4 regions of the Vibrio algarum genome follow, and region 4 is predicted to be linked to each of the others. Evidence: predicted binding sites of a transcription regulator. Region 4 holds the regulator's gene; each other region holds the start of a gene.
The links. Region 4 encodes CRP, which controls carbon source genes, mostly activating them, when cyclic AMP is high. Its sites were predicted from a motif close to TGTGANNNNNNTCACA; they were not measured.
Positions count from the first base shown of each region.

Region 1 (2,211 bases), 1.3 Mb from region 4:
ATATAATTTAGATTGATAAATACCTCGACGACGTCTTGGTAATCAAACAAAATTCTATCCCTGACTTCCACTGCCTTATCAAAATTATCATTCAGACAACCAATCAATAGCACTTCGCTATCCAACGCTGTATCGATAGTTTTCGTGTAGATTTGCGAGTTTCTTTCAAATACTTCTTTCGCTATTTCGTTTGTTTCACTGGCCTTTTTATTGGTGAAATTACAACCATCAAAACCGTTGGAAATAATCAGCTCATCGCCGAACTGTTCTTGAAGCATTAAGGTTAATTTTCTTGCGAGTTGATTATCTAATGCTTTTTTAAAAAGGACATTGTTTTCTGAATCAACAATAAATGATCCATTCAATGAAATCATGTAGTCGTATTTAATGTGACGATGTTTTTTTCAAATAACATGCTTGCCACATCGCGGCCAGTGCTGATTGCAAAAACATTACCGGCATTACCCCACTTTTGAACAGCCAAGTTATTGTTGTCGAGATCCTCTGCATCATGCCTGTGGTAAGTTTTATCGTAATCTGACGCGATCAATTTTTTGTTACTCAGTTCTGACATTCATCTTTCACCTAGAACGATTGGATATTGACAACATAATACCAGAACAATACATAAGCAATACAAATAACCAAAATAACAATACATATGGTAACTATTTGACCTAAACTGGATATTGATCGCCCCCAAACTAATGTGACCTCACTCTATTAATGAAACATAATAGTTCATTGCAATTATAATTGTGACATAGAGCACTGCATTATGATTGGTGTTGGCTAGAATAATCAGTATCGAAATACAAAGGATTCTCTATGAACACTCGACTAGAAGCCGCGCTAAGTGATACACCTAAGCCGGTAGCTGATTATTTACAACGTCTATTTAATTGCGCAACATATGACGCAACTATTTCAGCACAGCAATTTGATGAACTTTTAGCGCTTTCAGGTTTGAGTGATGAAGAGCTTCGTATCAGCTTACTCCCATTTGCCGCTGCTTATTCTTACGCCCCAATATCTGAATTTTATGTTGGTTCCATAGTAAGAGGGTTATCCGGAAGACTTTACTTCGGTGCAAACATGGAGTTTATTGGCGCGCAAATGAGTCAAACTGTCCATGCCGAACAATGTGGTATCAGCCATGCTTGGATGAAAGGTGAGACAGGTATTATCGATATTACGGTTAACTATAGTCCTTGCGGACACTGCCGACAATTTATGAACGAGTTAACGACAGCTAAAGAGCTTAAAGTTCAATTACCTCAACGTGACGAGATGTCACTTCAAGAATATTTGCCTGATTCTTTCGGCCCAGCAGATTTAGATATTGAAGCACGATTAATGGATGGAAAGACACTTTCATATAAAACAGAAGAAACTGACCCACTCGTACTCAAAGCAGTCGAGGCACTCAATTACAGCCACGCACCCTACTCAGCAAATCATAGTGGTGTAGCACTTAGGTTAAATGATGGTTCTGTCTACTTAGGCTCTTATGCTGAAAATGCCGCATTTAATCCAAGCCTACCTCCTCTTCAGGTAGCTTTAGCGCAAGTTCTTGTAGCAGGCAAATCATTCGAACAGATTGAATCAGCGGCATTAGCCGAATTGTCGGCCGGAAAGATAAGCAATTTAGATGGTACGCAGTCCACTCTAGACGCACTAAATCCCGATATTACAATCGCTTATACATCCCTGTAAAATCTTTAACGCCCTGAATTGTTTAGGGCATTTTTTTGTCCATTTTTACAAAGCAAACGATTGCGGAATTCTCAATATCCAGTATGATCCGCTCAATTTAATAGTTAATGAAGGATATACGGATGCTGGGTACTGCTACTCGCGCAGGCGCGACTCGAGTTTTGTTGTTAGGTTCAGGTGAACTTGGGAAGGAAGTGGCAATAGAATGCCAACGACTAGGCCTAGAAGTAATTGCGTGCGATAGGTACGAAGATGCCCCTGCAATGCAAGTTGCTCATCGTAGTCATGTTATTGATATGCTTGATGCTGACGCATTGAAAACTATTATTGAGTTAGAAAAACCCGGTTTTGTTGTACCAGAAATAGAAGCGATCGCAACAGACGCATTGGTCGAATTGGAAGCCCAAGGTCTTAATGTTGTACCTACAGCGAACGCAACCAAATTAACGATGAACCGAGAGGGTATCCGCCGATTAGCCGCCGAGGAACTATCTA
Region 1 covers NZ_JAQLOI010000001.1:1,954,683-1,956,893, reverse strand. Annotated here, with positions in the region: gene PGX00_RS09340 (HAD-IIB family hydrolase) at 1-374, opposite strand, end outside; gene PGX00_RS09335 (HAD family hydrolase) at 371-574, opposite strand; gene cdd (cytidine deaminase) at 829-1,716, shown strand; gene purT (formate-dependent phosphoribosylglycinamide formyltransferase) at 1,839-2,211, shown strand, end outside.
Region 1: cdd (cytidine deaminase) is a predicted target of CRP. The motif match lies at 709-724, and genes of this name have one in related genera.

Region 2 (2,211 bases), 400 kb from region 4:
TTCTTTATATTGCTACAAACTTAAAATGCAGCAAGAGAGATACAGAAACCAGCAATAGTTGCTGCCATTAAGTTAGACAGTGTACCAGCACAAACCGCTTTGATACCCATGCGAGCAATATCCTGACGACGTCCTGGAGCAATACCACCTAGACCACCTAGTAGAATCGCAATAGAAGACAAGTTAGCGAAACCACATAGTGCGAATGAAATAATCGCTGTTGTTTTCTCAGACATTACTTGACCTGTTGCCGCGACTACTTGAGCGTTTTCACCAACGTAAGGTACAAAGTTAAGGTAAGCAACGAATTCGTTAACAATTGTTTTCTGACCGATGAAAGAACCTGCAAGCGTTGCTTCTTCCCAAGGCACACCGATTAGGAATGCAAGAGGAGCAAAGATCCAACCAAGGATAAGCTCAAGGCTTAATGATTCCATGCCGAACCAACCACCGATACCACCAAGCATACCGTTAATTAGTGCGATAAGACCGATGAAAGCAATAAGCATTGCACCAACGTTAAGAGCAAGTTGCAGACCAGCAGATGCACCACCAGCAGCAGCATCAATAACGTTAGCAGGTTTATCGTCGCCGCCGTCTAAAGCGTCTTGGATATCATCAGCAAATTCTTCAGTTTCAGGTTTGATGATTTTAGCAAACAACAGACCACCAGGTGCAGCCATGAACGATGCCGCTACTAGGTATTCTAGAGGAACACCCATCGATGCATATCCAGCAAGTACACCACCAGCTACAGAGGCTAAACCACCACACATAACTGCAAACAGCTCAGATTGAGTCATTTTAGGAACAAACGGACGAACCACTAAAGGTGCTTCAGTCTGACCTACGAAAATGTTAGCTGCCGCAGACATTGATTCTGCTTGAGAAGTACCAAGGGCTTTTTCTAATGCACCACCCAGAATCTTGATAACCCACTGCATCGCACCGATGTAGTAAAGTACAGAAATGAGTGAAGAGAAAAAGATTAATGTAGGCAATACTTGGAAAGCAAAAATGAAACCAAGACCGTCTACTGAAAAGCTCACTAGGTTACCGAATAGGAAACTAGTACCGCTTTTACCAAAATCGATAACGCTAGCGACACCGCTAGAGAAACCACCGAGTAAATCTCTTCCCCAAGGAACATAAAGTACGAATGCACCTAGTAGGAATTGGATAGCGAAAGCGCCACCCACAGTTCTTATATTAATTGCTTTGCGGTTGTCGGATAGAAGTACTGCGATTGCAATGAGTACTACCATGCCGATTAGGCTCATAAACAGGCTCATGGTTTATGGCTTCCTTATTTAGTTAAGTGGCGTGTGACAAAATTGGTGCTAAAAAGCGAGGCGATTATAAACAGACCCTAGGATAGAAAGTAATATACAAGTCACACTTTTGTACTGCACTCATTAAACATTCACTCAAAAGTGTGACCGCAATCGCATTCCCATCAGTAAACGTTCACTATTGAAACATTTTATTATGTTTTCATTCACAAATTGTATACATTGATTTGCTATTTTTAAAAACCTGATCTGCAATCGTTTGCTTGTCTTCACTTCGAAGCACGTTCAATTCATTTAGTATAATCTTTAGATTTTTAGGGTGGTTATTTTCACCTTGATGACCAAAAATCGGCATATCAGGCGCATCTGTTTCTAACACAATAGAACTAAGTGGTATTTGAGAAATGGTCTGACGAGTTTTAGTCGCTCGAGGATAAGTAATCGATCCCCCAACACCAATAAAGAACCCTAAGTTAATATAATCCATTGCTTGCTGAACACTTCCTGTAAAAGCGTGGATAACGCCCCCACTAAGAATATTATTTTGTCTTAGCATTTTGATACTTTCTTGATGAGCCTTCCTTGAATGGAGTATTAAGGGTAGGTGATATTTATTTGCAAGTTGTATCTGTTTAGCGAGTAGCGTCTTTTGACGCTCTTCAGATTCGCGAGAATGATAAAAATCTAAGCCACACTCTCCTACCGCAACACAGCGACTATTTTTACGAGATAACAACTGATCCAACAAATTTAAGTGTTCATCTAAATGTTGCTCAATAAAGTATGGATGTAGGCCTAAAGAATAAAACATGCCACTATTACAATTACAAATTGACTCTATTCTTTCCCAATTGAATGCCCCACAACCAGGAATGAGAAACATCTCGACTCCAAATTGTTTAGCGATAGAAATTTCTTC
Region 2 covers NZ_JAQLOI010000001.1:1,077,552-1,079,762, reverse strand. Annotated here, with positions in the region: gene PGX00_RS05265 (NupC/NupG family nucleoside CNT transporter) at 21-1,292, opposite strand; gene PGX00_RS05260 (TatD family hydrolase) at 1,495-2,211, opposite strand, start outside.
Region 2: PGX00_RS05265 (NupC/NupG family nucleoside CNT transporter) is a predicted target of CRP. The motif match lies at 1,435-1,450, and genes of this name have one in related genera.

Region 3 (2,211 bases), 2.5 Mb from region 4:
AAGCTCAATATTTAATCATGAAGAAAGGTAGAATATGACACCGAATCCAATGGACGAGTTAAAGTCTATTATGGCGACGCTTCGAGACCCTGAAAAGGGCTGTCCTTGGGATCTTAAACAGAGCTTTGAAACGATAATCCCCCATACCATTGAGGAGACGTTTGAGGTAGTAGATGCAATACATAACCAAGATTGGGTTAACTTAAAAGAAGAGTTAGGTGATCTGTTATTTCAAGTCGTCTTCTATAGCCAATTAGCAAAAGAGCAAAACCTGTTTGAGTTTAACGATGTTGTTGAAACGGTGAACGAAAAGCTGATAAGACGCCATCCTCATGTGTTTTCCAATGCCCCTCTCAAGTCTGATGTTGAAATCAATGCGAACTGGGAGGCGGAAAAAGCCAGGGAAAAAGCGCAATTAGGTAAGGTAGAAGAGAGTATTCTCGACTCTGTACCATCCTCTCTACCCGCATTGTCCAAAGCAAATAAAATCCAAAAACGTTGCGCTAAACATGGATTTGATTGGGACACTATTGGGCCAGTGGCGGACAAAGTAAAAGAGGAGCTTGATGAAGTATTAGATGAAGTGATTCAATTGGAACCAAATGAAGAAGCAATTGAAGAAGAACTCGGAGACCTTCTATTTGCGACGGTGAACTTGGTTCGTCATCTAGGAAAAGACCCTGAAGTAGCATTACGTAAAGCTAATAATAAATTTGAAAAGCGCTTTAAAGGTGTAGAGCGTCTCGTTCGTGAGAAAGGAAAACAATTGGACGATTTTAGTTTGGATGAATTAGATGCAATGTGGGATGTTGTCAAAAAAGGTGGTTAATCATCTTTATTACAAAGAGGTCCCTTATTTTTCGTAAGATCGGACCAGTAGTAGGCTACCTTGCTAGTTCGAAGTAACGATGCCTATACTTTGTCCCAAGAATAAGCATGAAGGGTCTGTGTTGGCTTATGATTGTGGGAATTGATTTGAAGCAAAAAATAAATTAACCAAGTGTGATAAGTTTCACGTTGTGGCGATAAAGGGCTTCTGGTATATTTACATCCCGTCCAGACAGCACCAATTTCCCTCATTCAACCAATTTCAGGTTAAACATGACGACAAATTACATTTTTGTTACTGGCGGGGTTGTATCCTCACTAGGTAAAGGTATTGCAGCAGCATCTCTTGCGGCTATTTTAGAAGCTCGTGGTCTTAAAGTGACCATGATGAAGCTTGACCCTTACATCAACGTTGATCCGGGTACTATGAGCCCAACTCAACATGGTGAAGTATTTGTTACCGAAGATGGTGCAGAAACTGATCTTGATCTTGGTCACTATGAGCGATTTATTCGCACCAAGATGACCAAACGTAACAACTTTACAGCAGGTCGTGTTTACGCCGATGTTCTTCGTAAAGAACGTCGTGGTGATTACCTTGGTGCAACAATTCAAGTTATTCCTCATATTACGAATGCAATAAAAGACCGTGTTTACGCTGGTGCTGAAGGCCATGATATCGCGCTGGTTGAAGTTGGTGGTACTGTAGGTGATATTGAATCTTTACCATTTATGGAAGCCATTCGTCAGTTAGCCGCAGAAGTGGGCCGTGAACACGCAATGTTTATGCACCTAACGTTAGTGCCTTATTTAGCTGCTGCCGGTGAAGTAAAAACTAAGCCGACCCAACATTCTGTTAAAGAATTGCTTTCTATTGGTATCCAGCCTGATATTTTGGTTTGTCGTAGTGATCGTATGATCCCTGCCAATGAACGTAAGAAAATTGCTCTTTTCTGTAACGTACCAGAAAAAGCGGTTATCTCAATGAAAGATGTAGATTCAATCTACAAGATCCCTCAGTTAATAAAAGCGCAATCTCTAGATGATCTAGTATGTACTCGCTTTGGTATTGATGCGCCGGATGCGGATTTATCAGAGTGGGAACAAGTCATCTATGAAGAAGCGAACCCAACGGCTGATGTAACCATCGGTATGGTTGGTAAATATATCGAGCTTCCTGATGCGTACAAGTCTGTAAACGAAGCACTTAAACATGCGGGACTAAAAAACCGTCTAAATGTAAAAATTAAATACGTTGACTCTCAAGATGTAGAGAGCAAAGGCGATGAAGCACTAGCAGGCCTAGATGCTATTCTTGTTCCAGGTGGTTTTGGTGATCGAGGCATCGAAGGTAAAATTCTTGCAGCAAAATATGCTCGTGAA
Region 3 covers NZ_JAQLOI010000001.1:3,195,985-3,198,195, reverse strand. Annotated here, with positions in the region: gene mazG (nucleoside triphosphate pyrophosphohydrolase) at 35-829, shown strand; gene PGX00_RS14915 (CTP synthase) at 1,102-2,211, shown strand, end outside.
Region 3: PGX00_RS14915 (CTP synthase) is a predicted target of CRP. The motif match lies at 1,002-1,017, and genes of this name have one in related genera.

Region 4 (2,211 bases):
ATTTAGCGCATTCGCCTTGTTCTAAAGTCACTCAGTAAAGAGAATTCTAAACCTAATTGTTATTGGAAACCGAAGTGTACAGACGCTTCGGTTTTTTTGTGCGTGTAGTAAATAGTGGAATTACTAGTTAGGCTTATGAAGTATGCTATCTAATTAAAAAGGAAAAGAGATTAAGTGAAATCAGTCATCCGTATACGTGCTTACACGTCTGAGGACGCCAGAGAATTGAAAACGCTATTTTTTGATACTGTGCATAATGTTAATAAGAGAGACTACTCAGAAAGCCAAATAAAGGCTTGGGCATCTGAAGAGATTACCTATGAGTCTTGGCGTGTTCTTATGGAAAAACTGACGCCTTTTGTTGCAGAGATAGATAACAAAATTGTCGGCTATGCTGATCTTCAGCCTGATGGCTTGATTGACCATTTCTATGTAGGACATCAATATCAAAAGCGAGGTGTGGCTGGTGCATTAATGCAGCGTATTTATCAACAGAGTAATCAGAACAATCTATCGCGTATTTATTCTCATGTCAGCGTTACGGCGAAGCCTTTTTTTGAACATTGTGGTTTTAAGGTAATAGAGGAACAACAAGTAGATATTAGAGGGCAGCAGTTGACTAATTTTGTGATGGAACTGACGACTTTAAAGATGTTGTAGAGATAAAAAAAGCAGCGTAAACGCTGCTTTTTAATCATGTTATAACGGTGTTATTAACGCGTACCGTAAACTACAATCGTCTTACCGTGTGCAGAAATTAAATTCTGCTCTTCCAGCATCTTAAGAATACGACCAACAGTCTCACGTGAACAACCTACAATCTGACCGATCTCTTGACGAGTGATCTTAATTTGCATGCCATCTGGGTGAGTCATCGCATCTGGTTGTTTTGCTAAGTTCAGAAGTGTCTGAGCAATACGACCTGTCACATCTAAGAATGCTAAGTCACCTACTTTTTGGCTAGTCGTTTGTAGACGGCTTGCCATTTGAGATGAAAGACGCATTAAAATGTCAGGGTTTACTTGAATAAGCTGACGGAATTTCTTAAAAGAAATTTCAGCAACTTCACATGGTGATTTAGCACGTACCCATGCAGTACGCTCTTGATCTTCTTCGAATAGACCTAGCTCACCGATGAAGTCACCTTGGTTAAGGTAAGAAAGAATCATCTCTTTACCTTCTTCATCCTTGATAAGCACGGCTACAGAGCCTTTCACAATGTAATACAGAGTTTCCGCTTTCTCACCAGCGTGGATAAGCGTACTTTTGGAAGGATATTTATGAATATGACAGTGTGAAAGAAACCACTCTAACGTTGGATCGGTTTGAGGTTTACCAAGAACCATAATTATCTCACTATTATCTGCAGGGCCTGCTCAGCAGCTTTCCTTTGCTGCATCCCCTTTTAATCGGTGACGATAGCATAGGATTTCTCGTTCAAAGCTGCAAGCTACATATGTATATCAGTTAAGAATAATATCCTTTTTTGCAGTCGATTTCTTGATTTTGATCGCCCTGATTTCCCGAATTCTTAGGTCAAAGTGTGCACATCGTCACGGTATCAGAACTAAATCCATTTGTTGGTTAAAATTTAACCAATTTTGCCTGTCTCAATTAATTGTTGTAGCACGGGTCTGATTATCAATTCCATTGCAAAGCTCATCTTTCCTCCCGGTACGACCAATGTATTGTGTCGAGAAACAAAAGATCCATCAATCATGGCTAAAAGGTAAGGAAAATCAACATTCTTCATTCCACGTAACCGAATAACGACAAAGCTTTCATCTAAGCTCGGGATAGCTTTTGCATTCAAAGGGTTTGAGGTGTCTACCGTTGGAACTCGCTGAAAGTTTATATGGGTACGAGAAAACTGAGGAGTAATATAGTTAAGATAATCATCCATTGAGCGGACAATAGAGTCGGTAACTGCTTCTCGTGAATGCCCTCTATCTCGTGTATCACGCACAAATTTCTGTATCCATTCAAGGTTTACAATAGGTACCATTCCGATCAGTAAATCAACGTGTTGTGACACATTAATGTCGCCATCTACAACCGCGCCATGTAAGCCCTCGTAAAAAAGTACGTCGCTATCTTCCGCTAAGTCTTGCCAAGGAGTGAATGTTCCCGGCATTTGGTTATAAGGTACAGCTTCATCAAATGAGTGTAGGTAACGCCTTACTTGGCCTTGGCCCTCGTCACCATATTTTC
Region 4 covers NZ_JAQLOI010000001.1:676,945-679,155, forward strand. Annotated here, with positions in the region: gene PGX00_RS03375 (GNAT family N-acetyltransferase) at 175-660, shown strand; gene crp (cAMP-activated global transcriptional regulator CRP) at 714-1,346, opposite strand; gene PGX00_RS03385 (phosphoribulokinase) at 1,592-2,211, opposite strand, start outside.